DNA from 2 places in the Streptomyces sp. NPDC017979 genome. Region 2 is predicted to be linked to the other one. Evidence: riboswitches for the same ligand, from Rfam matches in the RefSeq annotation. Region 2 holds a riboswitch; the other holds the start of a gene.
What was found. A riboswitch is a leader RNA that binds a small molecule or an ion and turns the genes downstream of it on or off. The one in region 2 is predicted to bind glycine.
Positions count from the first base shown of each region.

Region 1: linked by a shared signal. The riboswitch ahead of gcvT (glycine cleavage system aminomethyltransferase GcvT) and the one ahead of gcvP (aminomethyl-transferring glycine dehydrogenase) in region 2 are both predicted to bind glycine.

Region 1 is NZ_JBIRGU010000001.1:262,554-277,548, reverse strand. It holds gene ACH4E8_RS01215 (YncE family protein) at 1-881, shown strand, start outside; gene ACH4E8_RS01210 (ADP-ribosyltransferase) at 1,002-1,721, shown strand; gene ACH4E8_RS01205 (EF-hand domain-containing protein) at 1,831-2,046, shown strand; gene ACH4E8_RS01200 (helix-turn-helix domain-containing protein) at 2,499-4,037, shown strand; gene ACH4E8_RS01195 (hypothetical protein) at 4,034-4,540, opposite strand; gene ACH4E8_RS01190 (hypothetical protein) at 4,787-5,284, opposite strand; gene ACH4E8_RS01185 (hypothetical protein) at 5,643-6,188, opposite strand; partial or broken gene ACH4E8_RS01180 (HAD hydrolase-like protein) at 6,353-6,547, opposite strand; gene ACH4E8_RS01175 (L-serine ammonia-lyase) at 6,993-8,360, opposite strand; gene glyA (serine hydroxymethyltransferase) at 8,570-9,829, opposite strand; gene gcvH (glycine cleavage system protein GcvH) at 9,891-10,268, opposite strand; gene gcvT (glycine cleavage system aminomethyltransferase GcvT) at 10,451-11,578, opposite strand; glycine riboswitch at 11,748-11,841, opposite strand; gene ACH4E8_RS01155 (AAA family ATPase) at 12,054-12,761, shown strand; gene ACH4E8_RS01150 (enhanced serine sensitivity protein SseB) at 12,931-13,725, shown strand; gene ACH4E8_RS01145 (enhanced serine sensitivity protein SseB C-terminal domain-containing protein) at 13,897-14,706, shown strand.
Region 2 is NZ_JBIRGU010000004.1:596,637-611,631, forward strand. It holds gene ACH4E8_RS15475 (EamA family transporter) at 1-451, opposite strand, end outside; gene ACH4E8_RS15480 (Clp protease N-terminal domain-containing protein) at 585-1,160, opposite strand; gene ACH4E8_RS15485 (hypothetical protein) at 1,395-1,589, shown strand; gene ACH4E8_RS15490 (SRPBCC family protein) at 1,670-2,098, shown strand; gene ACH4E8_RS15495 (PadR family transcriptional regulator) at 2,179-2,805, opposite strand; gene ACH4E8_RS15500 (DUF4157 domain-containing protein) at 3,234-4,673, shown strand; gene ACH4E8_RS15505 (PhzF family phenazine biosynthesis protein) at 4,983-5,810, shown strand; gene ACH4E8_RS15510 (CPBP family intramembrane glutamic endopeptidase) at 5,905-6,717, opposite strand; gene ACH4E8_RS15515 (glutamate--cysteine ligase) at 6,846-8,360, opposite strand; gene ACH4E8_RS15520 (hypothetical protein) at 8,874-9,461, shown strand; gene ACH4E8_RS15525 (DUF5999 family protein) at 9,780-9,977, shown strand; gene gcvP (aminomethyl-transferring glycine dehydrogenase) at 10,097-12,979, opposite strand; glycine riboswitch at 13,158-13,251, opposite strand; gene ACH4E8_RS15535 (PRC-barrel domain-containing protein) at 13,326-13,739, shown strand; gene ACH4E8_RS15540 (DNA polymerase IV) at 13,670-14,995, opposite strand, start outside.

The DNA of each region.
Region 1 (14,995 bases), on a different contig from region 2:
CCACCTACAAGGTCGTGGAGACCATCGACGTCGGCATCCAGCCGCAGCACGTCGTCCCCTCCTGGGACCTGAAGACCCTGTGGGTGAACAACAACCGCGGCCACACCCTCACCCCCATCGACCCCGCCACCGGCAAGGCCGGCAAGGAGGTCGAGGTGCACGACCCGTACAACCTCTACTTCACGCCCAACGGCAAGCACGCGGTCGTCATGGCCTCCATGGACCGCGAGCTGGTCTTCCGCGATCCGCACACCATGGACCGGGTGAAGACCACCCCCGTGACCTGCTACGGCGTCAACCACGCGGACTTCTCGGCGGACGGGCGGTACTTCATCGTCTCCTGCGAGTTCTCCGGCGAGCTGTTGAAGGTCGACACGGAGAAGATGGAGGTCGTCGGCCAGCAGAAGCTGCCCTTCGAGGGCGCCATGCCGCAGGACGTGAAGCTCTCGCCGGACGGCAAGACCTTCTACGTCGCCGACATGATGGCGCACGGGGTGTGGGTGCTCGACGGGGAGAAGTTCACCACCCCGACCCTGCTGCCCACCGGCGAGGGCGCCCACGGCCTCTACATCAGCCGCGACTCCAAGGAGATGTACATCCCCAACCGCGGCGAGGGCTCCGTCTCCGTCTTCGACTTCCCGCAGAACAAGCTCACCAAGAAGTGGTGGCTCCCGGACGGCGGCAGCCCCGACATGGGCGGGGTCTCCGCGGACGGCAAGGTGCTCTGGCTGTCGGGCCGGTACGACGCCGAGGTGTACGCGATCGACACCCAGAGCGGCAAGCAACTGGCCCGCATCCCGGTGGGCGACGGCCCCCACGGGCTCGCCTTCTACCCGCAGCCCGGCCGCTACTCCCTGGGGCACACCGGCGTCTTCCGGTGAGGGGCGGGGGCCGTCCTGACTGACGCGGCGAACACCCCTGCGTCAAGCCGTGCGCCCCAACCCGCCCACCAACCGGTGACGTTGCCCGGCCCGGTGACCGTCGGTCGGGAAGGTGATCCCATGATCACCACCCGACTGCGGCGCCGGGCCGCCGTTCTCGTCCTGTCCCTGTCCACCGTCCTCGTCCCCGCCGCGGCCTCGTCGTCCGCGACCCCCGCTGCGGAGTCCACCGGAACCGCGGCATCCGCCGTGCCCGCCGTTCCCGCGCAGGCGACCCGCGCGGCCGCCCCCGCCAACTCCTGCCCCGCGGTCGCGGACCGCCTCTACGCCGCGGCCGACCGGCGCGTGGACGTCGACCGCATCACGCCCGACCCCGCCTGGCGCGCCAACTGCCTCCAGCTCTACCGCACCGACGGCCGCGGCCCGGAGATCGTCTTCGAGCAGGGCTTCCACCCCAAGGCGCCGCTGGACGGCCAGTACGACATCGAGAAGTACGTCCTGGTCAACCAGCCCTCCCCGTACGTCTCCACCTCGTACAACCACGACCTGTACAAGTCGTGGAAGAACGGCTGGAACTACTACATCGACGCCCCCGGCGGGGTCGACGTGAACAAGACCATCGGCGACAGCCACAAGTACGCCGACCAGGTCGAGGTGGCGTTCCCCGGCGGGGTGGCGCGGCAGTTCGTCGTCGGCGTCTGTCCGATCGACAAGGTCAAGAAGGTCGAGATCATGAGCGAGTGCGTGGACAACCCGCACTACGAGCCCTGGCGCGCGGGCTACCCGGCGGCGAGCGTCGAGCCGGCGCCCGCCAAGGTCCCGGCCCTCGCCGGTCGCTGAGCCGGCCTGATCCGTAAGGCAGGCCCAAGGGCCGCCCCTTGAGCCGTCGGGGTGCTTCGGACCGATAATCTGACTCCCGTCAGTAGTGCACCGAGGAGGGGCAGAGGAAGTGGCGGACAAGGAAGCGGCCCGCAGGGCGTTCGACCGGTACGACCTGGACGGCGACGGTCTGATCACGGCGTCCGAGTACAAGAGCGTGATGGCGCAGCTGGGCGACTTCAACGTCACGGAAACGGTCGCCGAAGCGGTGATCAAGTCGAAGGACCTCAACGGCGACGGCAAGCTGACCTTCGAGGAGTTCTGGACCTCCTTCAGCAAGGTCTGAGGCACGTCGACGGAAGGGCGGCCACCCCCGCGGGTGGCCGCCCTTCCGCACGTCCGGCCCGGTGTGCGCGGCGGTGGCGGGGGCAGTCCAGCGGCGACGAGGTGCCGGAGCCGGCCGACAACGGTGATATCGGAAACCGCTTTCGTCGATTTTCGGCCAGACCCCTTACGATGCGGAGGCGGTCGTCCCGTTGGACATTCGGTCAGCAGCGCTCGACGGCCGTGGCGATCATCGGTCGAAGGTGATTCGATGTTCCGCTCGCCGGGCGCCCCGTTCCGGGCGACGTGAGCGAACCGCCGGTCGTATCCGGCGGCACACCGGGAGCGCCGGAGCGGCCGGGCCGCCCGCGCGGGGCCGGGAAGCGGGCCGGCGGAATTCGGTGCACAGCCGGCGGACATTCGGTGCACAGGGAGGTCCGGACGCAGGCACGTCCGGGTGAGGGGGGCAGGCACGTGGCTTCGGGCGACGTCGACGAGCACGGCGGGTCGAGACCGCTCCATGAACTCCTGCGCCAGGTCCGGCGTCAGCAGTCCGACGAAGCGGCCTTCGACCTGTGCGAACTGGTGGAGTGGCTGGGCGCCCAGCTCGGTGCCGCGGTCGCGCTGGTGGACCGCGCCGGCGCGGTCGAGGCGGCGGGAGCCGCGTTCCCCCGACAAGTGCTGCCCGCGCTGCGCCCCCTGCTCGAACGGCTGGCGGACGGTGCCCTGGACGCCGCGGCGACCGACGCGGTCACCGGCGCGGGTCCCGTGCAGGTGCGTCTGGAGGCGCTCGGCGAGCGGACCCCCCGCCCCGTGCTGGTGGTGGCCGCACCCGACGCCCTGAGCCGGGACGCCGCCCTCCTCGCCTCGCACACCGGCGGCCTGATGATGCTGCTGCGCAGCGCCGGCCGGGCCGCCGCGGCCTCCCGCGAGTACCACCGCAAAGCGGGACAACTGCGGCTGGCGGTCTTCATGGCGCTGATGGCCGGAGACCCGGTGCTGGCCCGCCGGATGACCGCCGGCGCCGTCCCGGACCTGCTGGACGCCGGCTCGCTCCGGGTCGAACTGCTGCGCTGCGGCGCCGAGGACCGCGACCGCATCGCCCGCGAACTCCAGGACGCGTCGGGCTACCACGGCCCGGCCCTGATGGTGCGCTGCCCCGTCTACGACGACCACCTGATCTGCCTGATCGCCGAGGACGCGCCCGAGTCGCCCGACGGCCCCGGAGCCGCGCTGCGGCGCCTGGTGTCGGAGCACGGCCACTACAGGCTGGGCGTGAGCGACCCCCACCCCCTCGACGAGACGGCCGACGCCTACGAACAGGCCCGCCACGCCCTCGCCGTCGCGCGCGGCGCCCCCGACCGGGTCGCGGGATCCGGCGGCGGGGTGTCGCTGGGGCGGGTGCTGCCGGCCGGTCCTGCCGCGGCCTGGGCCCGGGAAGTCCTGCGACCGCTGGACACCGCCCCCAAGCTGACCCACGAGATCACCCGGCTGTCGCTGACCTTCCCCCGGTCCGGCGTCGCGCGCCTGCTGGGCGTCAGCCGCAACAGCGTCGCCGCACACCTCGACCGCGCCGGGCAGGCCCTCGGCCTGGACCTGGCGGACGTCCGCTCCCGCGCGGCGCTCGCCCTGGCCCTGTCGGTCCCCGACGCGCCCTGGTACGAGAGCGGGGCGCGCACCCCCGTGCCGCGCCCCGCCCCGGTCCTGGAAGACCTGTTGTGCACCCCGCCCGCAGTGAGCTGGGCCCGTACGTTCCTGGCTCCGCTCCCCGACGGCCCTCGCGACCTCCGGGGCACCCTGAGCGCCTGGATCGAAGCCAACACCGACGCCCGCCGGGCGTCCCACAGCCTCGGCGTGGGACGCAACACGGTCGGCGACCGCCTGCGCACCGCGGGGCGGTTGCTCCACCGAGACCTGCTGGGCACCCACTCGGGCGTCTACGACCTCGTCCACGCCCTCACGGTCGAGAACGGCACCGCCGGCCCCCCGACAGGCGGTTCGCCGCCCGATTAGAGGCGCGGCGACCCGGTGAGTGCCCAGGTGTATCCGCCCTTGCCGTCCGCGTCCAGGTCGTAGTTGACCTTCCCGTCGGCGCTGAGGCCCTTCATGTTCTCGGTCTTGTGGATCTTCGTCTGGCACTGGATCGTGCCGCTGTCGGCCCGGTTGACCTCCGCGGTGATGTCGCAGAGGGAGACCAGGACGTCCTTGTCGTTGCGTTCGAGCCGGATCTGGATGTCGAAGTTGTCGAACTTCCGCTTCCCGCCGCCGTCGGTCCAGTAGCCGTCCGCGCTCGCGATCCAGCCGTTGGTGCGGGGCGCCACGCAGAGCTTGATGTACACGTCGGTGTTGTACCCGGAGGTGGGGAACTCCTTGTGCTGCTGCGTGGAGCAAGCCCTGATCGGCGTCCCCGCCGCGGTCTCCGCTGCCGTGACCGGGTTGCCGGCGACCAGGACGCCACCGGCGGCCAGCGCCGTGACGAGCATTCCCCTGGACAGAGCGGTAACCGTCTTCTTCACCGTGAATCCTGCTTCGTTTGAGATGCCGCACCCCGAGGCGCGCGGATCGAGCTGATGGTGCGGCCGGAACCCGTAGGCACTCCGACTGATGAATGACGCTATGCGGTGTCCACCCCCGCCACCACCTGGCACGATGCTCAACTTTGCGGCCACGAGCGTGCACGCTGCTCAGCTTTGGCGCTCGCCGCCCGAGGCGGAAGCGCCCGGCGAACGGCGTTCGACCCAGGTCCCTTCCGGGAGAGGGGGCTAGAGGCGCGGCGACCCGGTGAGTGCCCAGGTGTATCCGCCCTTGCCGTCCGCGTCCAGGTCGTAGTTGACCTTCCCGTCGGCGGAGAGACCCTTCGAACTCCCCGTCGCGTGGATCTTCGTCTGGCACTGGATCGGCCCGTTGTCGGCCCGGTTGATCTCCGCGGTGATGTCGCAGACCGAGACCTTGAGGTCCTTGTTGTCGCGTTCGAGCCGGATCTGGATGTCGAAGTTGTCGAACTTCCGCTTTCCGCCGCCGTCGATGTAGTACCCGTCGGCGCTCGCTATGTAGCCGCCGTCACGGCTTGCCACGCAGAGCGTGAGGTACACGTCCGTGTTGTACCCCGAGGTGTCGAACTCCTTGTGCTGCTTCGTGGAACATCCCCTGCTCGCGGCCGTCTCCGCCGCCGTCGTCGGGCTGCTGGCGACCAGCAGCCCGCCGGCGGCCAGCGCCGTGGCGAGCATTCCCCTGGAGAGGGCGGTAACCGTCTTCTTCACTGTGCTTCCTGACCGTTCGGGACCCCGCCGCCGACGCGCGAGGATCGAGCTGATGCTGTGGTCGGTTCCGCGGGCGGCCCGACCGGTCAGTGACGCTATGCGCTGGTCGTGCCCGCCATCACCAGGCACGATGCTCATTCCCTGCGGAGCAGGGGTGCACCGTGCCCACCGGACCGGTCAGGCCCCCTGATCACCAGCGGACCGCCTCAACAGGACGGGCCCGTCCCGCACTTGGCCGGGGTCGGGCCCGCTCCAGCAGCGCGCTCTTGGCGCTTCCGCGTCATCCGGCTGCGACGCGCCCGAACGGGGTGGGCCGGGGAGCCGGGCCAGCCGACTGCCCACCCTTCGAGGCGCCGCCTCAACGGACGGTTGCGCCCAGGTAGTCGAGGGCGGCGCGGGCGAACCCCGATGCGGCACGCGGACACTGCCAGCGGGCGAGGATCTCGGGTCCGGAGAGAGACGCGGGTTCGGCCTCCTGGTCTTCGAGCTCTTCCAGGCAGTGCGCGGGAAGCACGTGCTCGGGAAGCAGGTCGTCGAGGTCCTGGTCCGCCGGGGCGCTCAGCTCGTCGAGGCCGGCGGGAAGGAATTCGAGGACGTCGTCGACCTCGATGTCGTACGGATGCCAGCCGTGCGCGCACGCCTGGCCGTCGTCACCGCGCGCCACCCGGCTCAGTACGCCGACGACCTCGTCCTTGACTCCCGGACCGGGCTCGCCGAAGGCCACGTAAGGGGTGAGCATCAGCAAACCCAGCGTCCAGAACAGCACGGGACTCTCCTCGGCCCCCGGCACCGTCGCGTCGAGCCGGCGGGCGCAGTCGCGCACCGTCTCGTCCTTGTCCCCATAGTGGTAGCCGTGCCGGAGGTCTTCCCAACCGTCGAACAACGGCTGCCAGTCATCGGGCACAGGTATGACCGTCGACACGCTTCGTGTTCCCTTCGCGAGGTGGTCCCGGCTCGGCGGCCATTGGATCACACGGACACGCGCCGTCACCCCAGGACCGCGAGGCTTGGGTAAGCCGGGCCGCCAGCGATAGATGGGCGCGGCCGACTCCTCGATGATCCTTGCTCCTACTCGGCCCCAGGTCCGATCAGCCGCAGAAGCTGCGAAGGGTCGGTGAGGTCGGAGACGACATGGTCCGCGCCCGCGTCGGCCAGATCGGCTGCGGAGGTGGTCCCGGAGGCGACACCGATCACCCGCGCCCCGCCTTCACGTCCGGTGCGGACGTCCTCCAACGAGTCCCCGACGATGACGGTGTTGCTCCGGTGAGTCTGTCGGCATTCGCATGTCCCAGCTGACCTCGTACACGGCGCGGTGGGGCCCGTACCGCAGAGAAGTTCGGCAACTCGTGGATCGAGTGGAGAGGCTTCTGTCTCCTGAATGACTTGAGGCTGGTGCGATGCTCTCGATACGTGAGGTTCCTCCGGTCGCGTCTCCTCGTTCGTTGCCCGGCGCTGCCGCTCCTCGTTGGCGGGTGGGCGGTGAGCGGCAGGTAGGCGGGCCACAGACCCGGCTCCGGCACCTGGAGAACGCAGTGTCAGTTCACTCGTGTGGGTGACTGCTCGTGGGCGTTGCACACTCAGCGAGCCAGGGACATCCCAGGGACTTTCACGTCTGTCCCAGGGAGGCCTCAGGGACTTTCCGACGCGTAAGCAGGGAAGGCCCTGACAGCGTCGAAAGACACGAACGCGCTGGTCAGGGCCCATCCGCCTAGCACTCGATGATGTTCACCGCGAGCCCGCCCCGCGCCGTCTCCTTGTACTTCACCGACATGTCCGCCCCGGTCTCCTTCATCGTCTTGATGACCTTGTCCAGGGAGACGAGGTGGTTCCCGTCGCCGCGCATCGCCATCTTCGCCGCCGTGACCGCCTTGACCGCCGCCATGCCGTTGCGCTCGATGCACGGGATCTGCACCAGACCGCCGACGGGGTCGCAGGTCAGGCCGAGGTTGTGCTCCATGCCGATCTCCGCGGCGTTCTCCACCTGCTCCGGGGTGCCGCCCAGGACCTCCGCGAGGGCGCCGGCCGCCATCGAGCAGGCGGAGCCGACCTCGCCCTGGCAGCCGACCTCGGCGCCGGAGATGGAGGCGTTCTCCTTGAAGAGCATGCCGATCGCGCCGGCCGCGAGCAGGAAGCGGACGACGCCGTCCTCGTCGGCGCCGGGGACGAAGTTCACGTAGTGGTGCAGCACGGCGGGGATGATGCCGGCGGCGCCGTTGGTGGGGGCGGTCACCACCCGGCCGCCCGCCGCGTTCTCCTCGTTCACCGCCATCGCGTAGAGGGTGATCCACTCCATCGCGCGGGCCAGCGGGTCGCCCTCGGCGCGCAGTTGGCGGGCGGTGTTGGCGGCGCGGCGGCGGACCTTGAGGCCGCCGGGGAGGATGCCCTCGCGGGTCATGCCGCGGGTCACGCAGGACTGCATCACCCGCCAGATCTCCAGCAGGCCGGCGCGGATCTCGTCCTCGGTGCGCCACGCCTTCTCGTTCTCCAGCATCAGCGAGGAGATGGAGAGTCCGGTCTCCTTGGTGAGCCGCAGCAGTTCGTCGCCGGTGCGGAAGGGGTACTTCAGCACGGTGTCGTCGAGCTTGATCCGGTCCTCGCCGACCGCGTCCTCGTCGACGACGAACCCGCCGCCGACCGAGTAGTACGTCTTCTCCAGCACGGTGGCGCCCTCGGCGTCGTACGCCGTGATCGTCATGCCGTTCGCGTGGTACGGCAGCGCCTTGCGACGGTGCAGGACCAGGTCCTCGTCGGCGTCGAAGGCGATCTCGTGCGCCCCGAGGAGGTTCAGCCGGCCGGCCGCCCTGATCGTCGCCACCCGCTCGTCGGCGCCCTCGACGTCGACCGTGCGCGGGGAGGCGCCCTCCAGGCCCAGCAGCACCGCCTTGGGGGTGCCGTGGCCGTGGCCGGTGGCGCCCAGCGAGCCGAACAGCTCGGCGCGGACCGCGGTGGTGTGGGCGAGCAGGCCCTCGTTCTTCAGCCGCCGGGCGAACATCCGGGCCGCGCGCATCGGGCCGACCGTGTGCGAGCTGGACGGGCCGATGCCGATCGAGAACAGGTCGAAGACCGAGATGGCCACGGAGAACTCCTAGCGGGTTGGTAGACGCCGTTGTCTGCCGGCTGTGCAAGGCGGTGCGGGGGTGCAGTCGATGCAGTGGATGCGGGCCGTGCAAGGCGGTACGGGGTGGTGCTGGTGTGACGGATGGGGTGGGTGTTGACGTACGAGCGGGGGCACCGGCTCACCGTTCAGTGTGCGCGATGCCCCCGCACCTCGTACAAACGTACGGGTTACAGCCCCGGGTACAGCGGGTGCTTCGCCGCCAGCGCCGAGACCCGCGCGCGCAGCGCGGCCGCGTCGTACGACGGCTTCAGCGCCTCCGCGATCACGTCCGCGACCTCGCGGAAGTCCTCGTCGCCGAAGCCGCGGGTGGCCAGCGCCGGGGTGCCGATCCGCAGGCCCGAGGTCACCATCGGGGGCCGCGGGTCGTTCGGGACGGCGTTGCGGTTGACCGTGATGCCGACCTCGTGGAGCCGGTCCTCGGCCTGCTGTCCGTCCAGCTCGGAGTGGCGCAGGTCCACCAGGACCAGGTGCACGTCCGTGCCGCCCGACAGCACCGAGACGCCGTGCTCGGTGACGTCCTCGCGGACCAGGCGCTCGGCGAGGATCCGCGCGCCGTCCAGGGTGCGCTGCTGGCGCTCCTTGAACTCCTCGGACGCGGCGATCTTGAAGGAGACCGCCTTCGCCGCGATGACGTGCTCCAGCGGGCCGCCCTGCTGGCCCGGGAAGACCGCGGAGTTGATCTTCTTCGCCAGCTCGGCGGTGGAGAGGATCACGCCGCCGCGGGGGCCGCCCAGCGTCTTGTGCGTGGTGGTGGTCACCACGTGGGCGTGCGGCACCGGGTTCGGGTGCAGCCCGGCCGCCACCAGGCCCGCGAAGTGGGCCATGTCGACCATCAGGTACGCGCCGACCTCGTCCGCGATCCGGCGGAAGGCGGCGAAGTCGAGCTGGCGCGGGTAGGCGGACCAGCCGGCCACGATCAGCTTCGGGCGGGACTCCTTGGCCAGCTTCTCGACCTCGGCCATGTCGACCTGACCGGTGGCGTCGTCCACGTGGTAGGCGACCACGTTGTAGAGCTTGCCGGAGAAGTTGATCTTCATGCCGTGGGTCAGGTGCCCGCCGTGGGCGAGGTTCAGACCCATGATCGTGTCGCCCGGCTTCAGCAGCGCGAACATCGCCGCCGCGTTCGCCTGGGCGCCCGAGTGCGGCTGAACGTTGGCGTGCTCGGCGCCGAACAGCTCCTTGATGCGGTCGATCGCGATCTGCTCGACCACGTCGACGTGCTCGCAGCCGCCGTAGTAGCGGCGACCGGGGTAGCCCTCGGCGTACTTGTTGGTCAGGACCGAGCCCTGGGCCTCCATGACCGCGACCGGAGCGAAGTTCTCCGAGGCGATCATCTCCAGGGTCGACTGCTGGCGGTGGAGCTCGGCGTCGACGGCGGCGGCGACGTCCGGGTCCAGCTCGTGGAGAGGGGTGTTGAGAAGCGACATGTGTGAGTCCCTGTGTCCCTTGATCCCTGTGTGCTGTCTGTGGTCGTACGGAGCGTGACCGTCAGCCCGCGGAGAACGCGGTGTACTCGTCGGCCGTGAGCAGCTCGTCCTGCTCGCCGGTGACCCGCACCTTGAACAGCCAGCCGCCCTCGAAGGGGGCGCTGTTCACCAACGACGGGTCGTCCACGACGTTCTGGTTGACCTCCGTGACCTCCCCCGACACCGGCGAGTACAGGTCGCTGACGGACTTGGTGGACTCCAGCTCGCCGCAGGACTCGCCCGCGGTGACGTCGTCGCCGACCGCGGGGAGCTGGGCGAAGACGACGTCACCGAGCGCGTTCGCGGCGTGCTCGGTGATCCCGACCGTCGACACGCCGTCCTCGGCGGGCGACAGCCACTCGTGCTCCTTGCTGTAGCGGTGCTGCTGCGGGTTGCTCATGTCGTGAATTCTCCTGTATGCGGAAAGGGCGAACGGACGGACGGGCGGCGCGCTGACGTGCCGCTGGTCACTTCGGTGACCGGGCGGGGTGGATGACCGACCGGTGCGCGACGGCATGCACCGCCGGTGCGCGGGACCGGAGGGCTTCGTGGGCCCCGGCCCGCGCCGGAGTCAGCAGGGGCTCACTTCTGGCGGCGGTAGAAGGGCAGCGCCACGACCTCGTACGGCTCGTGCGCACCCCGGACGTCGACCGCGACGCCCGTCGTGCCCGGTGCCGCGTGCGCGGCGTCGACGTACGCCATCGCGATCGGCTTGCCGAGGGTGGGGGACGGCGCGCCCGAGGTGACCTCGCCGATCACCTCGCCGCCGGCGACCACCGGATAGCCGGCGCGGGGCACCCGACGGCCCTCGGCGATCAGGCCGACCAGCTTGCGCGGCGGTGCGGACTCGGCGCGCGCGGCGGCCTCGGTCAGCGCGGCGCGCCCCACGAAGTCGCCCTCCTTCTCGAACTTCACCACCCGGCCGAGGCCGGCGTCGAAGGGGGTGAGCGCGGTCGTCAGCTCGTGCCCGTACAGCGGCATGCCCGCCTCCAGGCGCAGGGTGTCCCGGCAGGACAGCCCGGCCGGCACCAGGCCCGCGGGCGCCCCGGCCTCGGTCAGCGCCCGCCACAGCGTCTCGGCGTGCTCGGGTGCGACGAAGAGTTCGAAGCCGTCCTCGCCGGTGTAGCCGGTGCGGGCGATCAGCGCCGGCACGCCGGCGACCGTGCCCGGCAGGCCCGCGTAGTACTTCAGCCCGTCGAGGTCGGCGTCGGTGACGGACTTCATGATGCCGGGGGAGGCCGGGCCCTGGACGGCGATCAGGGCGTAGGCGTCGCGGTCGTCGCGCACCTCGGCGTCGAAGCCGGCGGAGCGCTCGACGAGGGCGTCGAGGACGACCTGGGCGTTGCCCGCGTTCGCGACGACCATGTACTCCGTGGCACCGGTGCGGTACACGATCAGGTCGTCGAGGATGCCGCCGTCCTCACGGCAGATCATCGTGTAGCGGGCGCGGCCGGCGCCGACCGTGGAGATGTTGCCCACCAGGGCGTGGTCCAGCAGTGCGACGGCCTGCGGGCCGGAGACGGTGATCTCGCCCATGTGGGAGAGGTCGAAGAGGCCCGCGGTGGTGCGCACGGCGTTGTGCTCGTCGCGCTCGCTGCCGTACCGCAGCGGCATGTCCCAGCCGGCGAAGTCGGTCATGGTCGCGCCCAGCGAGCGGTGCAGCGCGTCGAGGGCGGTTCGGCGGGGGGCGGTGTTCGCGGACGGGCTCATGGACGCTTCTCCCAGGGGCATGACGGAAACACATGACGACGAGGACGATCCTCCCCATCTGTCATCGGAACCTGAGAGGTTCGTCGCGATCGTACGTACTGCTGGGCGTACGGTCGTGACTTGCACCTTGGGTGGAGCCGGCTGACGCGGCCCGCTTTTCAGATCTGCCTCATCGCACGCGGTACGGGGCCTGAGAGATTCAAGGGAGGAACTTGCTCCTTCGGCGCCCGGCGGACGTGCCGGGACTCTCCCGCGTGGATTCAAGCGGCCGGTATGCAGTTGGCGGGCACATCATTGCACGCGCAGGCGGGAAGGGGGAGTGCGGACCGGAACGTTCGCGCCCCGAGCGCGCCCGACGGCCGGGCGCAACACCGGGCGCGGTGGACCACCGAAGAAATCGATGGCGCCGAATTACCATTTCTTTACGCTCCATGGGCATGTGTGTGGGTGACCTGAACCGGGGGAGGAGGGTGTGATGACGTTGCAGCACTCCGGTGCCTACGCCACTACCGCGGGGGTGCCCGCACAGCCACAGGTGCCCGTGCGGAAGCGGGTGGGGGACCCCGCTCCGTCGACGCTGTCGGCGCTCTCCGGGGCCTCCGGGGCGCCCGTCCTGCGGGACCTGCGGGACCGCTCGGGGCGCACCCCCCGCACCCTCGCCTTCGCCACGGGCGACGTCGTCGTGGTCTCCGGACTGCCCGGCAGCGGCAAGTCCACCCTGATCAAGCGCACGGTACGCGGCACGCGCATCGACTCCCAGGACACCCGCGACCGCTGGGACGCGGCGACGCCCCGCTTCCTGCCGTACGCCCTGTACCGCCCCTTCGTCCGCATCGCGCACTACGCGGGGCTGCGCAAGGCGCTGCGCTCGGGCCGGAGCGTCGTGGTCCACGACTGCGGCACCCAGGCGTGGGTCCGCCGCTGGCTCGCCCGCCAGGCCCGGCGCCGCGGCAGCGCCCTCCATCTCCTGCTGCTGGACGTGCCGCCCGACGTCGCCCGGGAGGGGCAGCGCGAGCGCGGACGCGGAGTCTCCGGTTACGCCTTCGCGCGCCACCGGCGGGCCGCCGGCCGGCTGATCGCGGACGCGGGGGTCGGCCGCGCCCCGGCCGGCTGCGCCTCGGTGACGCTCCTGGACCGCCCGGCCGCCACCACCTTGACCCGCATCGGCTTCCGGGCGGGGTAGCCGGCCCGCGGTACCGAACGGGACGGCGCCGGACCGTACAGGCCCTAGAGTCATGGGGTCTCCGTGCCCGCGGGCCGTAAGGGGAGCCGACGGGCTCAAGCGGTGCTCAAGTGGTGGGGGACGGGCCGCGAGTCGGCCGTCGGCGAGTCGGGGAGAGGCGCGAAGCGGGATGGGCATGCCGGGACACATGGACCTGCTGGAGACGGGCGCGTGGCCCGCGAACGAGTTGGAGCGGGCGCTCGCCGCCTCGCTGGGCGACCCGGGCGCGGGCGCGCGGCTCGTCGAGGTGTTGGGCCGCAGCGACATATGGGTGCCGCTGCCGCAGGGCGGAGCCCCGGACAGCCGGGAGCTCGACCTGCCGATGATGGAGATCGACGGCGCCGCGTACGTACCGGTGTTCAGCTCCGAGCAGCAGTACCGCAGTTGCGTCGGCGACTACGTCTCGTACGTCGTCGCCCCGGCGCGGGAGTTCGCCCGCGGGCTCCAGCCGCAGGTGGGCATCGCGGTGAACCCGGGCGGCACGGTCGGCGTCCCGCTGCCGCCGCCCGCGGTCGCGGAGCTGTGCCGCGACGGCCGGGCCCCGCTCGCGGACGCCCTCCCCGACGGCGCCCCCGGCGCCGGACCGGCGAGCGGCGGGCGGGTGCGGCTCTTCGAGCCGGACTGGCAGCAGGACCCGATGGAGTTCCTCGGCGCCGCGGCGGAGGAGTTCCAGGCCACGGGCGTGGTGATGACCGCGCGCCGGGCGCTGGCCTCGATCGAGGGCGACGCCCCGTCCCTCTTCATCGGCGTCCAGCTCTCCGCCTGGGGGCCCGCCGAGCAGGCCGCTCCGCTGGACGCCCTCGGTCGTGCCCTCGGCCGCGTCCCGGCCCCCTGGCCGGTGAACCTGGTCCTGCTGGACGTCGCGCAGGACCCGGTGGGCGAATGGATGCTGGAGAAGGTCCGCCCCTTCTACGAGCGGCGGTAGCGGCGCCAGCGGCTTCGCGGGCCGGCGCCGGCCGGTGCGGGTGAAGCCGCCGAGAGCGGCCGCGTGCTGTCGGGCGTCCCGTTTAAGCTGGCTCCCGTCACCACCGGTTGTTCCACGGGGCGAGCAGCGGGGCAGGTTCGAGACAGGGTCGGCACGAAGGGGCGGAACAGGGTGAGCGCGTCAGGCACCGCGGCGACCGGGCAGATCGAGCACATGCTCCGCCAGGTGACCCCGGGACGGTACGACGCGTACGAGGCGCTGCTCCAGGCCCTCGCCGACCCGACCGGCGGACGCATCTGGATGCTGCTGTGGCACGGCCGCCCCGGCTCTCCCGAGGCCCAGTACGGAAACCTGGAGGTCGACGGCGTCGGCTACGCCCCCGCGGTCACCTCCGCCCAGGAACTGTCCGTCTCCGGCTGGAACCGCGCCCACGAGGTCGTCACCGGACTGGACGCGGCCCGCGCCCTCTACCCCGACCGCTGGGGCATCTGGCTGAACCCGCACGCGCCCGGCGGCGGGGTCGGCATCCCCTGGCCGGACCTGCGCCGGATCGCCACCGGCCTCGACCGGATGCCCGCGGGGCCGCTGCGGCTGTCCGAGCCCGCCCTGGAGATCCCGCACTTCTACGCCCTGCTGTCGCGCAACGCGCACCACACGCCCGCCGTCCGCTCGCTGCGCCGCGCCTGGGTGCAGCCCGCGCTGGGCGCCCCGTACCTCGCCATCGGCCTGGACCTGTACGACACCGGGCGGCAGTCGGTGGACGCGGTGCGGGCGATGATGCAGCAGTCCATCACGGCGGTGCCCGACGGGCTGCCGGTGTCGACGGTGGCGCTGTCGGACGAGTACGACCCGGTGGGGATGTGGCTGCGGGCCAACGCCCGGCCGTTCTACGACCGGGACGCCCACGGCGGCGCGCCCGGCGCGGCCCCCGCAGTCGCCCCCGGCGATGGCTACGGCTATCCGCCGGTGGCCGGTCACTGACCGACCGGACCCGGCTCCGGCTTCCCCGGCAGCACCCCTCCAGGGACGTCTCTTCAGAAGACGCTCCCCCCTTTCCATGCCCATTTCCGGGATCTGCGCATTGGATTGGGGGATTCGGGACGCGCAATCCCTTTGAAGTGCAGGGGAATCCCGGAAGAATCAATTCACCGATTATCGGACAATGGCTCAACTCCCGTTGTCGTGGGGGGACATGGTTCCCCGCTGAGCCCGCGACGTCGTCCGGATAACGGAATCCCTCTACGCGCATCACGGTTGGGCAACCATTGTC
Region 2 (14,995 bases):
CGAGGACGTCGAAGCTCAGCCCCGCCCACACCTCCACGACGCAGCCGAGGCCGGTGACCGCGATCACGACGCCCAACGCGGCGGCCCGCGTGACCGGCCTGCGCTGGACGAAGCGGATCCAGCCGAGGACCAGCGCCGGCCCCAGGTACTCGACGAGGAGTGCGACGCCGACGGGGATGCGGGAGATCGACGCGAAGTAGAACGCCTGCACGCCCGCGACGGCCAGCAGGCCGAAGCCCAGCAGCAGTACGGGCCGACGGCGCACCAGGTCCCGATGGCGCCAGGCGAGCGGCAGCATGACGACCGCGGCACCGGCCACCCTCAGCCACACGACGTGCAGCGGATCGAGCCCGGCCTCGATCAACGGCTTGGCGGCGACGCCCGAACCACCGAACGCGAGCGCCGACACCAGGGCGATGCCCAGGCCCGCGCCCTTCCCCGAAGAGTGCATCGGCACATCATGTCAGCGCACGTCAGGACCGTCGACCCCAAGACGCATGTCGAGACGGGGGCGACGCACCCCGCGAAGCGTCGGGAATCAGCCACGCGACGAGCGAACGCCCGCTGCATCCCCACTGCCCTCGCTATCGCGCTCCGGCACCCGCCGCGCCGGCGTCGCCCCGCCCACCGGCGTCGACCCGCCGGGCCAGCCCCGCCGCATCGACGCCGGCGCGGCGCAGCACCTCCATCGCCCGGCACTCCGGATCGGCGGCAAGGCTCGCGAGGACGTCGACCCCGGTCGCACGGGCGGCGCCGCGCAGCCCCGCCCGCCGTACCGCGCCCTCCAGCGCGTCGACCGCGGAGGGGGACCAGGCGCCCGCGCCCCCGACGGCCCGGGGCCCCGGGACGCGCACCACCGGCACCGCCCCCGAGTCCTCCACCGAGCCCTGCCACCGCAGGCCGTAGCCGATGCTGCGCTGAACGAGATAGCCGAGGACGCGGGCGACCTGCGCGCCCGGGCCGAGCGCGGCGCGCACGGCGGGGTCGGACTCGACGAGGGAGTGCAGCAGGTGGGCGGTGTCGATCTGGCGCCCGCCGTCGCGCAGGGCCCGTCGGCGCGCGCCCGTGACCATCGAAGCCAGCTCCGGGGTCAGTCGGGCGTCGGTCTCCGTACGGGGCACGGCGAGCTGTCTGGGCAGTCGCGGGGTAGGGCGCGGCACGTCTCCCACCCCATCAGTCCAGGACGGGACAAGCATCCCCGTACGGGGCCATCTACCCATCCCGCGGAAGTTGGGCAGGCGGGGACCATTCCTCCTCCTTGCGGATGAGATCGCGACAACTCGCACACCCGACGCGCGCGCCGCCTTGCCCTCGCGCGCCCCCTGGAATCCGAATGCACCATACAGATGCCTCGGGCAAGCAACCGGACGGGAGGCGGGAGCGTCCCCCGGGACATGTTCTGGTTGGTCGCGCTGCTCGGAACGGACGGGCAGGAGTACGTCTACCGGGTGTACGCCCCGGCCACCGCGCTGCGCGCGGACGTCTTCTGGGCCGCCTTCCACTGCCACGACGAAGGGCCGCACCCCCGGGCCTCCGACTGCTTCGACTCCGCCGAGATCTGGCTCCACCAGCTGGTCGAGCAAATCTGACTCTCCGTCAGTATTGAGTGTTGCGGGCGGTGCGGCTACGTTCCGCTCCACCGTGACCCGACACGAAGGGGTGGTCCCGCATGGCCGAAGTCAGCGCCGAGGCCCGCATCGGGGCGCCGGCCGAGAAGGTCTGGGCCCAGCTGACGGACTTCAGCAGCCACGACCGGTGGAACGCCACGCACACCGGCTTCCCCCAGGGCGCCCCCGCCGGCCTGGAACTGGGCACCGCCTACGTGGAGAACATGAAGCTCATGGGCTTCCCCGCCGAAGTCTCCTGGACGGTGGTGGAGTTCGAGGCGGGCCGACTCCTCGGCATCAAGGGAGCGGGCCCGATGGGCGTGAGCGTCGGCAACCGCTACCGCCTCACTCCACAGGGGGACGCGACGCTGGTGCGCATCGAGGGGGAGTTCACCGGGGCCGCGGTGTCCTTGATGGCCGGCCGCCTCAAGGACTCGGCGACGGCCGCGCTCGACGAGTCCCTGCGCAAGCTCGCCGACCTGGTGACCTGACGCGCCCAGCACCCCGGACGCGGCGGGCGTCACCCCCGAGCACGTCCACCCGGGGGCGACGCCCGCGCGCCGCCGTCACCTCAGCCCTCGTCGGCGAGGATCAGATAGAGCTTCTTGCGGGTCTCGTTGATCGTGTCGAGGGCCTTCTGCCGCTGCTCGGGGCTGCCGGTCTTCCAGACCTGACCGAAGGCTTCCATCAGCCCCCAACCCGCCTGCCGGACCTCGTTGACGGTGTCCCAATCGACGCCGCGACCGGCCTCCTCCCACGGGGCGTCCGGCCCCGCTTCGGACTCGGCCCGCCCGGACTCGGTGAGCGTGAAGAGCTTCTTGCCGCCCTCGCTCGCGCTCGTGATCAGCCCTTCGTCCTCCAGTAGCTGGAGGGTCGGGTACACCGAGCCGGGGCTGGGCTTCCACGCCCCGCCGCTGCGCTCGCCGATCTCCTGGATCATCTCGTACCCGTGCATCGGCCGGTCCTTCAGCAGCGCGAGGATCGAGGCCCGCACGTCACCGCGCCGGGCCCGACCCCGCCCGCCGCCCCGTCCACGACCGCCGCCGAACGGCCCGCCGAAGGGTCCGCCGAACGGCGGACCGAACTGCCCGAACGCCCGGCGGCGCCCTTCGAAGCCGCCCCACCCCTGATGTCCGGGCCCGCACGCCCCAGGGCCACCTTCGTGTCCATGCCCATGTCCATGTCCTTGAGAACGCATCTCGCGCTCCTTTCATCGTCGATCTTTCGCGATACCTCAACGATATATCGGAACAGCTCGTTCGACAAGAGGGGCCAGCCACCTCTGACTCGTCTCAGTGAACGTTGACCCGCGGTTGCTCCACGTGCGCGACGGACAGAAGGTCCATCGCCGGCGCCGGTCAAACTCCGCTGGGTGCGGCTCGTCTTGAGGGATGGGCTGACCTGCGGAGACGTTGATTGATGTCGGGGTGGGCAGGCCGAGCCCCTGAGGGATGGTGCGCGGTCGGCTCTGGCAGGTCATCCGCAGGCCATCGACCCCGGCCGCTCTCGGCAGGGGCCCCGATGCCCGTTCGGGCAGTAGGTGTGATCCCGGGGCTTCTAGCGGGTGGCACGGCGAGTTGGTAGGCAGGGTGTGAACACCGCCACGTCTCCTCGGAAGGCCGCCCGTTGCGCGCGCATGATCCCGCGAAGAAGTCCGACCGAGCAGCCCCCGGCGACCGTCTGCGCGCGCCCGCCCCTGCGGCGCCGCGGCACGTGGTCGGCCCGGCGGCGCAGATACTCGCCCTTCAGCGCACCATCGGCAACGCCGCGGTGGCCCGCCTGATCGATGCGGTCCGGCACCCGCATGAGCCGGGGTGTCACGAGGAGGCACCGGTGCAGCGGTCCGCCGTCGAGGAGGTGCTGCGCGGCCCGGGGCGGCCGATGGCGGCGCCGCTGCGGGCGGAGATGGAGTCACGACTGGGCGCCGACTTCTCCGACGTACGGCTGCACACCGACGCGGCGGCAAGTCGCTCCGCCTCCGGCATCGGGGCCCGGGCCTACACGTCCGGCAGTCACATCGTGCTCGGCCAGGGCGGCGCGGATCGGCACACCCTGGCCCATGAGCTGACGCACGTCATCCAGCAGCGCCAGGGGCCGGTGGCGGGCACGGATCACGGGGACGGGCTGGCGCTGAGCGACCCGTCGGACCGGTTCGAGCGGGCCGCGGAGGAGAACGCGGTACGTGTCATGAAAGACCCTGCGCCACCGGCCGCGCAGGCGGAGCCGGCCGCACGGCCGACGGCAGGCCCGGGCGCAGCACCGGTGCAGCGCCGACTGTCGTACAGCCCGTGGTCGAGGCAGTACATCCGGGACGGGGAGTTCATGGCGCTGCTGAAGGCGGCTGACCCGAACGCGCGGGCGGTGGGCATTGAGGCGCCGTACGCGTCCCTGGTCCAGCAGGTGGAGCAGGCCGGGCGGGAGGTGCACTTCCGGGAGAAGAAGCCGCCTAAGGGCGTGGCGATGTTCGCGGTGGAGGAGGGCGAGGGGTTCCTGTGGATCGACCCTCCCCCAGCCACGGCGGGCGTCGCGGAGCTGCGGAAGTTCGCCAGCACGCTGGCCCATGAGCTGCAGCATGCCGTGGATTTCACGGAGAAGCGGTTCCCGGCCGACCGGAACGCGGGATACCCGGGGGACACGGCCACGCAGCGGCAGCACGCCTCGATCTCGGCGGAGCTGCGCGCGTTCGGTGTGGAGGCGGCCGCCTCGGCGAAGCTGGCGCTCGGCGACCACTACGAGGAGAACGAGAAGCCGTTCAGCGATCTGGTGAAGAAGCTGCCGCCGTCGTCGATCTCGTCGATCCAGCAGACGATGGTGCAGGAATTCCAGATGATCGCCTCCTACGTGGTCGGCAAGCACAATCCGCTGCCGGCGTTGCGCAAATTCGGTGTGCACGACAGCCGGATCCTGGACCGCCTCTCCGGCTATCTCCTGCAGTACGGGCTGATGCCCGAGGCCGGCCCCGACAAGGCCATCGCCTGGCTGGAGGCAAACCCAAAGGTGGTCGAGTCCGGGCTCGTCGAGGGTGCAGAGCTCTTCCTTGCCCGCCGGCCGCAGTTGCGCAAGTGAGCGCACTGAGCCGAGGGCGTCAATGGCGTCCGCGACGCCAGTCCTGGACAACGTCCTGATCAACGGGTCTGCGGCGCTTCGAGGTCGAAGCCGTCGCGGGCGTGGCGGCGTCCGGAGTTCTTCGAGATCCGTGCGGGCCCAGTGTCCACCTGCTCAGGAGCGTCCCTCAAGAAGAACTGCACCCAACTCCGATGAGACGAAACAGCCGGTGGTCAACGTTCAATGAGACCGGTCGGACTTCCCTCAAACAGGCCAGCCACTGCGCATTGGCCTTGGCGACCCGCTCCCCGCGCCGCATACCGTCACCGCATGCGCATCCGAATCGTCGACGCCTTCGCTTCCCGTCCCTTCAGCGGCAACCCCGCGGGAGTCGTCCTCCTCCCCGGGGCCGACCGCTTCCCCGACGACGACTGGCTCCAGCAGGTCGCCGCCGAGGTGAACCTCTCCGAGACCGCCTACGCCCACCCCCTCACCGACGCCCCGGACTCCCCCACGTGGGCGCTGCGCTGGTTCACCCCCACCACCGAGGTCGACATGTGCGGCCACGCCACCCTCGCCACCGCCCACGTCCTGCACACCACGGGCACCGCGACCGGCACCGTCCGCTTCGCCGCCCGCTGCGGCACGCTGGTGACGACGGCGCACGAAGACGGCACGACCACCCTGGACTTCCCCACCGCGCCGCTCACCGAGACCGCCCCGCCGAGCGGCCTCGAAGCCGCCTTCGGCGTACCGGTGCTCGCCGTCCGCGACACCGGGCCGCAGGTCGGCGACCTGCTGGTGGAGGTCGCCGACGAGAAGACGGTCCGCAGCGTCGCACCGGACCTCACGGCCGTCGCGACGCTCTCCCGGCGCGGCGTCATCGTCACCGCCGCCGCCGAAGACCCCGCCCGCGGCTACGACTTCGTCTCCCGCTGCTTCTTCCCGAACTACGGCATCGACGAGGACCCGGTGACGGGCAGCGCCCACACCGCCCTCGCGCCCTTCTGGTCCGAACGCCTCGGACGCACCCGGCTCACCGGGCTCCAGGCGTCCGCCCGCTCCGGACTGGTGCACACCGAGGTGCGCGGCGAGCGAACCGTGCTGACCGGCCACGCGGTCACCGTCATCGACGGCGAACTGCTCGCCACCCCCTGATCGGCACCCCGGACGACGGCACGAGCGAGGGGCGTACGGATCGTTCCGCAGGCCCCTCGCCCCCGGCCGGCGCGCCCGCGCCCGCCCGGTCGCCTCACGCCGTGGGCAGCCACCCCACCTTGCCCGCGAGCAGCGCGTATCCGACGAAGGCGACGATGTCGAGCAGCGCGTGCGCCACCACCAGCGGCCCCACCCGCCCCCAGCGCCGGTACAGCAGCACGAACACCACGCCCATGACCAGGTTGCCGATGAAGCCGCCGATGCCCTGGTAGAGGTGGTACGAACCGCGCAGCACCGAACTCGCCACCAGCGCGGACATCGGGGACCAGCCCAACTGCGCGAGCCTGCGCAGCAGGTAGCCCACCACGATCACTTCCTCCACCACGGAGTTCTGGATCGCGGAGAGGATCAGGACCGGGAACTTCCACCACACGTCCGGCAGGGACTCGGGCACGACGGTCAGGTTGAACCCGCTGGCGCGGGCGCCGAGGTAGAAGGCGAGGCCGGCGCTGCCGATGCCGGCCGCCACCAGGGCGCCCCGCCCCAGGTCGGGCCAGGGCCTGGTGCGGTCGAACCCCATCGACCGGAGCCCGCCCGCCCCCTCCCTGGTCAACAGGTGCGCCACCAGCAGCACGGGCACCAGCGCGGTCGAGATGCCGAAGAGCTGCCACGCGAGGTCGAGCCAGGGCCGACCGGGGGCGTACGAGCCGTTCAGCGTGGCCGCCTGCTCCTTCAGCCCGCCCGGCTTCGTGAGCGATCCGACGAAGCTGATGAGCGCGGACACCGCACTCGCGCCCAGGGAGAGCGCCAGCACCAGCAGCAACTCGGACCGCAGGGTCCGGTGCGTCACGGCCTCCCGATCCAGGGGAAGGGCGTCGTCAGCCGCGCGTCCCGCCTCCGTGTGCACACGTGCCTCCCGGTTGAATGCCTGCGCTCATCCCATCACAGCAGGCCGGGCACGGTGCACACGGCAGGAGCTGACGTCCACCGGCAGGCGCGGGCTCGGCGGGGTCTTCAAAATGTTGACGCCCCGGCTTAGGCGCCGGGGCCGGGGAACCCCGTGGGCCAGGTGTGCACCGGCTCCCCGCGGTGCATCAGTTCGCGGTAGCGCCGGGTGGTGGCGGCCAGCGCCGCGTCCCTGCCGAGCCCCGCCTCCAGTGCCCGGTGGAAGGTCTCGGCCTGCCAGGTCGCCCCGTTGATCCGGCGCCGGCAGCGCTGCTCGATGACCCCGAGGTAGCGGTCGCGGTCGGCCGCGGAGACGTTCCACGCGTCCAGCCCCGCGGCGGCCAGCGGCAGCAACTCGTCCCGGACGAGTTTGGTGACGGGGACCGTGGTGACCCCGCCCGCCCGACCGGGCCGGGGCCAGCGCACCTCGGCGTCGATCCCGTCGCGGCACGCGGTGTCGAAGTTCTCCGCGGCCGCCTCGAACGGCAACCGGTTCCACACCGGTCGCGGCTCGTCCGCGAGGGCGCGCACCAGCCCGTAGTAGAAGGCGGCGTTCGCGACCACGTCCGTGACGGTGGGGCCGGCCGGCAGCACCCGGTTCTCCACCCGCAGGTGCGGGACGCCGTCCGCGACCCCGTACACCGGCCGGTTCCAGCGGTACACCGTGCCGTTGTGCAGGACGAGTTCATGGAGCCGGGGCACTCCGCCCTCGTCGATGACCCGCAGCGGGTCCTCCTCCTCGTCGCAGATCGGCAGCAGCGGCGGGAAGAAGCGCAAGTTCTCCTCGAAGAGGTCGTACGCGGACGTCACCCAGCGCTCGCCGAACCAGGTGCGCGGCCTGACACCCTGTGCCTGGAGCTCGGGCGGCCGGGTGTCGGTGGCCTGCTGGAACAAGGGCGGCCGGGACTCCCGCCACAATTCCTTGCCGAACAGGAAGGGCGCATTGGCCCCCACCGCGACCTGCACGGCGGCCACGGCCTGTGCCGCATTCCAGACGTCCGCGAACCGCGCCGGCGTCACCTGGAGGTGCAGTTGCACGGAAGTGCAGGCGGCCTCCGGCGCAATGGAGGCCGACGTACAGCTCAGCCGCTCCACCCCCGCGATGTCCAGGGCGAACTCCTCGCCCCGCGCCGCCACGATCTGCTCGTTCAGCATCGTGTAGCGCTCGTCGGCGGAGAGGTTGCCGCTCACCAGATCGGCCTGGGCGAGGGTCGGCAGAATACCGATCATCAGGATCCCGGCGCCGACTTCGCTGGCTTTGCGATCGGCATATCCCAGACCGGCCCGCAGCTCTTCGGCCAGCTGGTCGAGAACGTGCCCGCCGAGCCGGTGCGGCACGATGTTCACTTCCAGGTTGAACATTCCGAGTTCGGTCTGGAAATCACGGCTCGCGATGCGTTCCAACACTTCCGCATTCATCATGCGGGGCTGGCCGTCGGCGCCCACGAGATTCAGCTCGATCTCCAGGCCCATCAGATTCTTCGGCCGGTCGAAGCGCTTCTCGTCCAACAGTCGCGCCAGGCCCGCAAGGCACTGCTGCAACTTCCGCCGGTACCGCTGGCGATCGGACAGCTCGAAACCTTCGGTGACGACCTTGTCCCCCATCGAAGCGTCCTTCCTCGGGTGGGCGGCACACGGCGTCGGCCGCTCGGCTCCTGGACGATAATGCCCAGACTGACTGATCCATAACGCAGCGCAGACGGCCCGGGACCGTTAGTGTGGCGGCTAAGATCCCGCGGTCGACCAGCCGCGCGCCAGGAGCACCTACCCCCACCCGGATGCAATGGACACCCACCCCACGGCGACTGTGGTGAAAAACTCCGACAGGTTTCGGCCTACCGAGGTTCGGGCAAAATAGCAGGCCGTTGTGTGACGTACATCAGAAATCCGACACAACACCCTGCACACAAAGACCTGAATCAGCCTTGCCGCGAATGGTGCAGGACGCTAGCGGAAACATCGTGCGAACACGTGTCGTATAAACTCCGCTACTGAGGCATACGGTTGGCGCCCGGCGGCCTTTCCAGTGTCCTTGGCCCCCGCGTGCCGACAACGCCGTCCGCACTGGCGCCCTTTTCACCGATACACCCTGTCTCCCCGAGTGAGAGGCGACCCACCATGCCGCTGCATGTCCTCCAGGCCCCCGCGCCTGCTGTCCGCAGCGTTCTCGCGGCACTCAGTTCCCCGACCGCCGTCCGTGAGGACCGCACCCCGGCACTCAGGTCTGTCCAGGGACCCGTGAGCCCCGAGTCACCGCTCCCCCTCCACGTGCTGGACCAGGTCGTCACCGACGACTCCGGCCCTCGCACCCGCCCCACGGGGTGGCGCTTCCTGCTCCGCGGCGACGACCGCTACGTCGCCGCTGCGGAAACGCTGCTGACGCCCGACGGATGGGCCTTCTCGCACTTCTTCGAAGGCCCCTACCTCAGCTCCACCGAACTGGCCCTACGGCAGGCCGAGTCGTTCCCGACCCCGTTCCAGCCGCGCCTGCTGTCCGTACCCGCCCTCTACATGCTCACCCTCTGGCTGCACGGCGACCCGGAGGCCGACGCCTCCTCGACCGCGCTCGCGCCCACGGACGTCCTGATGCCGCTGGCGCCGGCGCCGCCGGGGATCACGGCCCACCGGCCCTACCGGGTCGCGGAACTCCTCCCGGTGATGACCCTGCGCCTCACGCCCGCGCCGCTCCTCGGTTCCCCCGCCTGACGGGGGGGGTCCCGAGCGGCTCGAACCGCACGCCGCACCGTGCGCCCCGCGACCGTCCGACGGTTGCGGGGCGCACGACCGTCCGCCCGGGACTAGCCCGTTCCGACCATCGTGAACCACCCGAAAGGACAGTCAAGTTGGGCTGAACCATCCAGGTGGGTGATGCGTCCCTGACGAGTGAGACGAGCTGTCGCGAAATCCCTGCGGATCGGCGCCCGTGGGGCAACACTGGGAGCAGTAGGACGGATACGGGGGACGACCATGACGGCACCATCGAGCCGCAGGACACACATCACACCAGAGCGAGAGATCCCAGCCATGTGCCAGCACCAGCCACCCTGCCCGACGTCAGATTCCGCCGACAGGGACGCCGCCCGTCTCCTGGCGCACCACCCCGAGCAGGGCTGGAGCCTGCTGTGCAACGGAGTGCTTCTGTTCGAGGACACGGGCGAACTGCTGCCGGACGGCCAGGTCATCGCGCCGCACCGACCGCTCCAGACCAGCACGGCCGCGTAGCTGCGCACGGCAGCGCTCACGCAGCACGGCGGTAGGGACGAAGCAGACGAAGAAGGGGCCGGACGGGACCACGAATGGTCTCCGTACCGGCCCCCACGCACGCCGCGGGCGGCGGTGCGTCAGTTCTCGTACTCGTCCAGCGGCGGGCAGGAGCAGACCAGATTGCGGTCGCCGAACGCGCCGTCGATGCGCCGCACCGGCGGCCAGTACTTGTCCGCGCTCGCCCCGGCCGGGAAGACCGCCTCGTCACGCCCGTAGGCGTGGTTCCACTCCCCGCCCAGCGCGGCCGCGGTGTGCGGCGCGTTCCGCAGCGGGTTGTCGTCCGCGGGCCACTCGCCCGACGCGACCTTCTCGATCTCGGCGCGGATGGCGATCATCGCGTCGCAGAACCGGTCCAGCTCGGTCAGGTCCTCGCTCTCGGTGGGCTCGATCATCAGCGTCCCGGCGACCGGGAAGGACATCGTCGGCGCGTGGAAGCCGTAGTCGATCAGCCGCTTGGCGATGTCGTCGACGCTCACGCCGGTGGACTTCGACAGCGGTCGCAGGTCCACGATGCACTCGTGCGCGACCAGCCCGGCCGGGCCGGTGTACAGCACCGGGTAGTGCGGCTCCAGCCGCTTGGCGACGTAGTTGGCCGCGAGCACCGCGACCTGGGTGGCGCGCTTCAGCCCTTCGCCGCCCATCAGCCGCACGTACGCCCAGGAGATGGGCAGGATGCCGGCCGAGCCCCAGGGCGCGGCCGAGATCGGACCCACGCCCGTCTCGGGGCCGGCCGTCGGCTGGAGGGGGTGGTTCGGCAGGAACGGCGCGAGGTGCGCGCGGACCGCCACCGGGCCGACGCCCGGGCCGCCGCCGCCGTGCGGGATGCAGAAGGTCTTGTGCAGGTTCAGGTGCGAGACGTCGCCGCCGAAGACGCCCGGCTTGGCCAGTCCCACCAGCGCGTTGAGGTTGGCGCCGTCGACGTACACCTGACCGCCGGCCTCGTGGACCTGGGCGCAGATGTCGGCGACGTGCTCCTCGAACACCCCGTGCGTGGACGGGTAGGTGATCATCAGCACCGCCAACTCGTCGCGGTGCTTCTCGATCTTGGCGGTGAGGTCGTCGACGTCCACCTCGCCGTCGTCGGCGGTCTTGACGACGACGACCTTCATGCCGGCCATCACGGCGCTCGCCGCGTTGGTGCCGTGCGCGGAGGACGGAATCAGACAGACCGTGCGCTGCTCGTCGCCGTTGGCGCGGTGGTACGCGCGGACCGCCAGGAGCCCGGCCAGCTCGCCCTGGGAGCCCGCGTTCGGCTGGAGGGAGACCTTGTCGTACCCCGTGACCTCGGTGAGTCGCTCTTCGAGCTCCCGGATCAGGGTGAGGTAGCCGTCGGCCTGCTCGACCGGGGCGAAGGGGTGGATCTGGCCGAATTCCGGCCAGGTCACCGGCTCCATCTCGGTGGTCGCGTTCAGCTTCATCGTGCAGGAGCCGAGCGGGATCATGCCGCGGTCCAGTGCGTAGTCCCGGTCCGCGAGTCGACGCAGGTAGCGCAGCATCGCGGTCTCGGAGCGGTACTGGTGGAAGACCGGGTGGTGCAGGTACTCGTCGGTCCGCAGCAGGCCGTCGGGCAGGGCGTCCGGTGTGGTGGCATCCAGCGCGTCGAGGTCGGCCTCGACGCCGAAGGCGGTCCAGACGGCGGCCACTGCGGTGCGCGAGGTGGTCTCGTCGCAGGCGACGGAGACGTGGGAGTCGTCCACGAGGCGGAGGTTGACCCCGCCCTCGCGCGCGGCGGCGACCACGTCGGCCGCACGGCCCGGGACGCGCAGCGTCAGGGTGTCGAAGTAGGCGCCGTGGACGACCTCGACTCCGCCGGCCGTCAGACCCGCGGCGAGCAGTGCGGCGTAGCGGTGGGTGCGCTCGGCGATGGAGCGCAGCCCCTGCGGACCGTGGTAGACGGCGTACATCCCGGCCATCACGGCAAGCAGCACCTGCGCGGTGCAGATGTTGCTGGTCGCCTTCTCGCGCCGGATGTGCTGTTCCCGGGTCTGCAGGGCGAGGCGGTACGCGCGGTTCCCGTCGGCGTCGACGGAGACGCCGACGAGGCGCCCCGGCAGGCTGCGGGCGAACGTCTCGCGCACGGCCATGAAGCCCGCGTGGGGGCCGCCGAAGCCCATGGGGACGCCGAAGCGCTGCGTGGTGCCGACGGCGATGTCCGCGCCGAGCTCGCCCGGAGGGGTGAGCAGGGTCAGCGCGAGCAGGTCGGCGGCGACGGTGACGACGGCCCCGAGGTCGTGGGCCTGGTCGATGACGGGCTTGATGTCCCGTACGGCCCCGGAGGCGCCCGGGTACTGCACGAGGACGCCGAAGACGCCGCGCTCGGCGATCTCGGCCGGGATGCCGTCGCTCAGGTCGGCGGTGACGACCTCGACGCCGGTCGGCTCGGCGCGGGTGCGGATCACGGCGACGGTCTGCGGCAGCGCGTCGGCGTCGACGAGGAAGACGCCGTCCTTCACCTTGCCGACGCGACGGGCCAACGACATGGCTTCGGCGGCGGCCGTGGCCTCGTCGAGGAGGGAGGCGCCGGAGGTCGGCAGGCCGGTCAGGTCGGCGACCACGGTCTGGAAGTTCAGCAGGGCCTCCAGCCGACCCTGGGAGATCTCCGGCTGGTACGGCGTGTAGGCCGTGTACCAGGAGGGGTTCTCCATGACGTTGCGCAGGATGACCGGCGGGGTGAAGGTGCCGTGGTAGCCGAGGCCGATCATCGACGTCAGGACGGTGTTCCGGTCGGCGAGGGAGCGCAGCTCGGCGAGGACGTCCGCCTCGGTGCGCGCCTGCGGGAGGCCGAGGGCCTCGGCGCTCTTGATGACGTCGGGGACCGCGGCTGCGGTCAGCTCGTCCAGCGAGCCGTACCCCACCTGCGCCAACATCTTGGCCTGGGCCTCGGCGTCGGGTCCTATGTGGCGCTGCTCGAACGGAATGCCTCGCTCCAGCTGCGTGAGCGGGGTGCGGTTGGCGGTCATGTAGGCGGCCTCCTGGTCTGACGACCTGCGAGGGGCACCACGGCGCGGATGCCCTGGACGGCCTCCCCCTCTGTCATCTCAACCTGAGAGCTTCACCGGTCCGCCCGCTGGGCGTGCCGGCTTTCACCGTCGGTGAGAGCGGATGCCGTCCGACGCCCGCCCTACTTTCCAGAGTGACCTCGTCCGTGCGGTACAGGTGCCTGAGAGATTCCGGGGAGGATTTGCTCCTTCGGCGCCACCGGCGGCCCGGTGGACTCTCCCGCACGGGGTCAGCAGCCGCTGCCAGCCTACCAGCGCACCCCTTCCCGGCTCGATCATCAGATCGCCCGAGTGGCCGACGCCCGAGATGTGTCCTTTCGTAAGCCTTAGGCAGCAGTTGCGACCCCCTGGAGGGACCGTGCAGACCGACATCGATCCGCGCAGCCTGATCGGGCGCAAGGCTTTCGACCGCGACGGCGTGAAGATAGGGACGGTCGACGAGGTGTACCTGGACGACGCCACGGGGTCACCCGAATGGGCCGCCGTCCGCACGGGGCTGTTCAGTCGGGACGCCTTCGTCCCCCTCGAACCGAGCACCGTCGTCGACGACGCCCTCCGCGTCCCCTACGAGCGCGCCCTGATCAAGGGCGCGCCGGACTTCGGCGTCGGCCGCCACCTCTCCCCCGAGCAGGAACTCCAGCTCTACCACCACTACGGACTCGAACTCTCCCTCCCCCCGGAGGCGCCCCCCTCGGCCCCGTCCACCGGCGACGAGGGTTGATCCACCAACGGCAGCGGCTGTGCCGGCACGAGGTCCGGGTCGTCCACGCGGAAGGTGCGCACCCGCCCCGGTGCGCCCTGCGGCACCTCGAACCGCACGGTGACCCGGCCGACCCCGCTCCCCTGCACCCACCCGGCGCCGTACCGGGCGTGCCGCACGTCCTGTCCGGCGGGCCACTGCCGTACGGATGCCTCCGCTGCGGCCGGCCCGCCCTCGGCCGGAACATCGCCCGCCGCCGCGCCCGCGCCCTCCCGCCCCGGCGCCGCGCCCGGTGCCCCGTCCTCCTGCGAGCGCCCCGCGCCCGCGTCGGCATCCGCCGCCCGGGCGCTGGCGGCCTGCGCGAACAGGTCCTCCTGCGTGTAGTCGGCGAGCCCGGACACCCCCACGCCCAGGAGTCGTACGCCGCCCGTGGTGTCCACCGCCTCCAACAGCCGCGCCGCCGCCTCCCGCACCACCGCGGGGTCGTCGGTGGGCCCGCGCAGGGTCTCTGAGCGGGTCAGCGTGGAGAAGTCGTACCGCCGCACCTTGAGGACGATGGTGCGGCCCGAGTGCCCGGACGCCCGCAGCCGCTGCACGCACCGGTCGGCGAGCCGCTCCACCTCGACGCGGATCCGCACCCGGTCGTGCAGGTCCACGTCGAAGGTGTCCTCCACCGACACGGACTTGGTGTCGCGCTCCGCGACCACGGGCCGGTCGTCGTGCCCGAGGGCCATCCGGTACAGCCCGGTGCCGTGCGCCTTGCCCACCAGCCGCACCAACTCGTCCTCCCCCGCCTCCACCAACTCCGCGCAGGTCGTGATCCCGCCGCGGCGCAGGTGCTCACCGGTGGCCGGCCCCACTCCGGGCAGGATGCGCACCGAGAGGGGCCCCAGCAGCGCGCGCTCGGTGCCCGGCTCGATGAGAACGAGACCGTCCGGCTTGGCCTGCTCGGAGGCGATCTTGGCGAGCATCTTCGATCCGGCCAGCCCCACCGACCCGGTCAGCCCCGTCGCCGCGAGGATGTCCGCGCGCAGCCGCTCACCGGCCGCCCGCGCCGACGCCGCGTCCCGGGCCGCACCCGCCGCCTCCAGGTCCACGAACGCCTCGTCCAGGCTCAGCGGCTCCACCAGCGGGGAGAGCTCGCCGAGCAGCCGCATGACCTGCTCGCTGATGGAACGGTAGAAGGCGAACCGCGGCACCAGGTACGCCGCGTTCGGCGCGAGGCGCCGGGCCTGCGCCATCGGCATCGCCGAGTGCACCCCGAAGCGCCGCGCCTC